One region of the Serpentinimonas sp. SMBJO2 genome, then DNA from elsewhere that is predicted to be linked to it. Evidence: predicted binding sites of a transcription regulator. Region 1 holds the regulator's gene; the other holds the start of a gene.
What was found. The regulator FliA, encoded in region 1, starts transcription of late flagellar genes. The targets are predictions, from matches to a motif close to CTAAAGTTTNNNNNNNNNNNGCCGNTA.

Region 1 (2,195 bases):
AGCTGGTGCTGCGCGGCCTGAGCACTGGCCAGCGCGTGCCCGAAGACTGGCAGCGCCCCGATGCGCCGACGCTGGTGCGGCTGTCGATGGCGGCGAGCGGCAAATCGTCGTTCGACCCGCTGGAGGCCGAGTTGCCGGTGTACTTTGCCGAATCGGGCCAGGTGCGGGTGCCGTTGGACGGTCGCCATGTTTGAGTCCGGTTTCGACCAGGCCACGGGCCTTGCGGCCTTGCGCCTGCAGCATCCCAAGCGCTTGTTGCCGGTGGTGCAAAGCCCCGATCCGGCGCTGGCGCAGGCGGCGCTGCAGCGGCTTGAAGACGGCTTGCTGCATCTGGGTCTGAGCGTGCTGCCGCTCGATGGCATGCCCGAGAGCGGTGGCGCGCTGTCCCCATCCAGCGCCTGGCTGGACCAGTGGCAGCAGGCGCTGCCCGACGCTGGGGTGTTGCTCTGGCAGGCCCCGCTGGAGGCCTGGGCGGTGCGGTTGGCCGGCACCCAGGCGCGCCCGCTGGTGCTGCTCGATGCGGTCCCGGCGAGCCTGGTGAACGCCTACAACGCCGTCAAGGTCTTGTGGCAGGTGGCGGCCCTGCAGGCGCTGGTGCTGTGGCTGCCCGAGGCCGAGCCGACCTCGGTGCGGTCAGCCGACAGGGATCAAGGCCAGGAGCCTGGGCCGGTGCAGACGCTGCGCCAGCAGGTCTGGCGCCACCTGGGGCTGCGGGCTGCGGTCTGGCCGCTCGGGTATGATCGTCAGCGGGGTGTCTTGCACCACGCGGCTGGCGAGTCCTGTATGCAACGGGTACTGGAAACGGCGTTGGTGCTGCAAGATTGCGTGAGACAACCCCATGTTCATTCCATTTCACACGAGTTTTTCGCGCTTTCAGCCCACCAGACCGGCGCATTTCCTGATGTACACCGCCAAAGGCACGCTTGACCGCGATGCCCAACTCAGACGCCACAGCCCTTTGGTGCTCCGTCTGGCGCATCATCTGATGGCCCGACTCCCGGCCAGCGTCGATATCGACGACCTGATCCAGGTCGGCATGATCGGCCTCAACGAAGCCCTGTCGCGCTACGACCCGGCGCAAGGGGTGCAGTTCGAGACCTTTGCCAGCCAGCGCATCCGCGGCGCCATGCTCGACGAGCTGCGCGACGGCGACTGGCTTTCACGCGGCTCGCGCAAGCAGCAAAAGGACATCGAGCAGGCGGTGCAGCGGCTGGAGCAGCGCCTGCAGCGGGCACCGCGCGAATCCGAGATCGCGCTCGAGCTCGGGCTGTCGCTGCCCGAATACCAGGAGATGCTGGGCCGGGTGCGCGGTTCGCAACTGGTTTACCTCGAGGACCTGAGCGGCGGGGCGGAAGACGAGCAGTTCCTCGACCGCTTTCTGCCCGCCGACGAAGGCGCCAACCCGCAGGCCCAGTTGAGCGAGCAGCGCATGCGTGCGGCCCTGGTCGAGGGCATCAACAAGCTGCCCGAGCGCGAGCAGCACGTGATGAGCATGTACTACGAGCACGACATGAACCTCAAGGAGATTGCTGCCGTGCTGGGGGTGACCGAGTCGCGCGTGAGCCAGTTGCACAGCCAGTCGATTGCGCGGCTGCGGGCGCGGCTGCGGGCGCACTGAAAGCGCGCGCTTGCGCCGCCACGGCGATTCAGGCTTTGAAGTAACCTGCCGCGGCCCCGTTGCCCTGGGCAAAGGGGCTCGAGCGCCCCGCCAGCCGGCTGTAGGTTTTGAGGGCGTCGGCCGGGAACAGCACGTCGAGTGCGCGCTGCGCTCGGGCCGACAGGCGGGTGTTGGTCTGGCTCAGTTGCTGCAGATCGGTGCCCAGGCGTTGCCATTGCAGCACAAACTCGGCCGGCGCGGCAGCGCCGTGTGCGGCGGCTTGCTGCAGCAGCGGCAGGTGCTGGGCCATGCAACGGGCCAGTTCGGCGGCGCCGGCCACCAAGGCATCGGCGTTGTCGTGCTGGATCGACTCCAGCGCCAGCCGCTGCACCGCGGCGGCCGCCGTACGCAAGGCCATCAGGGATTCAAGCGCCAAGCCCCAATCGGGGCTGCCGGCGGGAGGAAGGCTGTGCGCCAAACCCCGGTTGCTCATCGCATGGGGGCGGCGCCGGCCTCGGAGCGCGGCGCCGCAGCGGCCACGCCAAGCATTTCACGCGCCTGAACCAGCATCTGGTCGGCGATGGCTTCGGCGTTGACC
Region 2 (2,195 bases), 420 kb from region 1:
TCCAGCGCCACCAACTGGTTGACGATGGCGTTGACATCGAGGCCGCTGCCGATGCCGGGAGATGAGAGGGCCATGGTGCACTCCTGCAGGGAGGTTGAGGCGAAGGGGGCGCCAACGCTTGTTTATAGCAGTTCCTGCCGCCGTGGCCAAGTCGAAAAAGGGGCTGGCTCCAAGCTCAGTTTTGCCGACTGGCGTCCAAGGCCAGCCGGCCAGCTTGGCGCTGGCGCGCAACAAGCGCCAAGGCCGGCTGTTGCCAGCCGGCCCCGATCAAGCCTTGAGCTGATGCGCCCGCGCCCCTTCAGCGCAGCAGGGCCAGCACGCCTTGCGGCAACTGGTTGGCCTGCGCGATCATGGCGGTGCCAGCCTGCTGCAGAATTTGCGTGCGGCTCAGGTTCGCGGTTTCGGCGGCAAAGTCGGCGTCCATGATGCGGCCACGGGCTGCAGCTTGGTTCTCGACCGCGCCACGCAGGTAGCTGATGGTGTTTTCGAACCGGCTTTGCACGGCACCCAGGGTGGCGCGGGTGGTGTTGATGGTGGCAATCGCGGTATCGAGCGTGGTCAGCACGGCTGCGTTGGCCGAGTTGGCGGTGGTATTGAGGCCAGAGGCAGCGCCGGTCCCTTGCGTCACACCCGACATGCCGCCACCTGTGGCAGCGAGGTTGATTGCGGTACCCGCAATGGTGATGGTCTGGCCCGAATTGGCGCCCACCTGGAAGTCGAAGCTGGCGGTGGTGGTAAAGAGGCTGGTGCCGTTGAACTGCACGGCGCTCATGGTGCGGTTGACTTCGTCGCGCAACTGGGTGAATTCCTGGTTCAGCGCATTGATGTCGGCCGAGGTGTTGGTGGAGTTGATCGACTGCACCGCCAGCTCGCGCATGCGCTGCAGCATGTCGGCCATGGTGGCCAAGCCGCCCTCGGCGGTTTGCGCCAGCGAGATGCCGTCGTTGGCGTTGCGAATGGCGACGTTCATGCCGCGCACCTGGACGTTCATGCGCTCGGCAATGGCCAAGCCGGCGGCGTCGTCCTTGGCGCTGTTGACGCGCAAGCCCGACGAGAGCCGTTGCATCGAGACGGCCAGCGAGTTTTGCGTGGCCATGGCGTTGCGTTGCGCGGTGAGCGAGTTGACGTTGGTGTTGATGGACATGACCATGATGCAGCTCCTTGGAAGCAGTGACGAATCACTCCGGCTGGGCCGGAGGGTCAAAACCAACCCCATGCTGGCTTGACGACGAACCCCTGTGCAAGTCCGTTATGTGGGTTTTCGGGTGCGGGCGCGCAAACTTGAGTGCGCAGTCGCAAATATTCTTGCGCCCGGCGCGGCTTGCATCCAGAACTTGAACCCGCCAACGCCCGACCCCGCAGGGCGCCCAGCCCAAGGGCCGCAGCCTGCCCCCGCGCTGCAGCAGGGCTTGCTGGCATGAGTTTGCTGGCATGAGTTTGCTGGCATGATAGGCACATGAACTCGCTGCGCGTTGCCACCTACAACATCCACAAGGGCGTACAAGGGCTGGGCCCGGCGCGCCGGCTCGAAATCCACAACCTGGTGCACGCGGTCGAGCAGTTCGACGCCGATCTGGTCTGCCTGCAGGAGGTGCGCGGCCTCAACCGCAAGATGCAGCGCGCCTTTGCCCACTGGCCCGCCGGCGACCAAGCCAATTTTTTGGCGCCCGAAGGCTACGAGGCCATTTACCGCAGCAACGTGGTCACGCGCCACGGCGAGCACGGCAACGCGCTGCTGAGCCGCTGGCCGGTGCTGGGCCACGGCCACCACGACGTGACCGACCTGCGCTTCGAGCGCCGCGGCATGCTGCACGCCACGCTGCAGGTGCAGCAGCGCCCGGTGCATGTGGTGGTGGTGCACCTGAGCCTGATTCCGGCCAGCCGCGCGCGCCAGGTGCAGGCGCTGGGGCGCTTCGTGCAGCAGCACGTGCCGGACCATGAGGCGCTGGTGGTGGCGGGCGATTTCAACGACTGGGACCAGCGCCTGCACAAGCCCATGGCGCTGTTGGGCCTGCACACCTTCGAGGACATTCGCCTGCCCACCTTCCCGGCCCGGCTGCCGCTGCTGTACCTGGACCGGGTGTATGTGCGCGGCCTGCGCCTGCTGCACGCGCAGGTGCCGCACGGCAAGGCCTGGCGCAGCATGTCGGACCACCTGCCGCTGATTGCCGAACTGGGTTGGCCATGAAGCACCC

Region 2: a site for FliA is predicted at 1,260-1,286, ahead of AAAZ40_RS08680 (flagellin N-terminal helical domain-containing protein). Genes of this name have one in related genera too.

Annotation. Positions count from the first base shown of each region.
Region 1 is NZ_CP150628.1:2,293,190-2,295,384, reverse strand. Features, by position in the region: gene flhF (flagellar biosynthesis protein FlhF) at 1-194, shown strand, start outside; gene AAAZ40_RS10640 (hypothetical protein) at 187-927, shown strand; gene AAAZ40_RS10635 (RNA polymerase sigma factor FliA) at 902-1,618, shown strand; gene AAAZ40_RS10630 (hypothetical protein) at 1,647-2,015, opposite strand; gene flgM (flagellar biosynthesis anti-sigma factor FlgM) at 2,087-2,195, opposite strand, start outside.
Region 2 is NZ_CP150628.1:1,874,799-1,876,993, reverse strand. Features, by position in the region: gene fliD (flagellar filament capping protein FliD) at 1-74, opposite strand, end outside; gene AAAZ40_RS08680 (flagellin N-terminal helical domain-containing protein) at 299-1,150, opposite strand; gene AAAZ40_RS08675 (endonuclease/exonuclease/phosphatase family protein) at 1,457-2,188, shown strand; gene clsB (cardiolipin synthase ClsB) at 2,185-2,195, shown strand, end outside.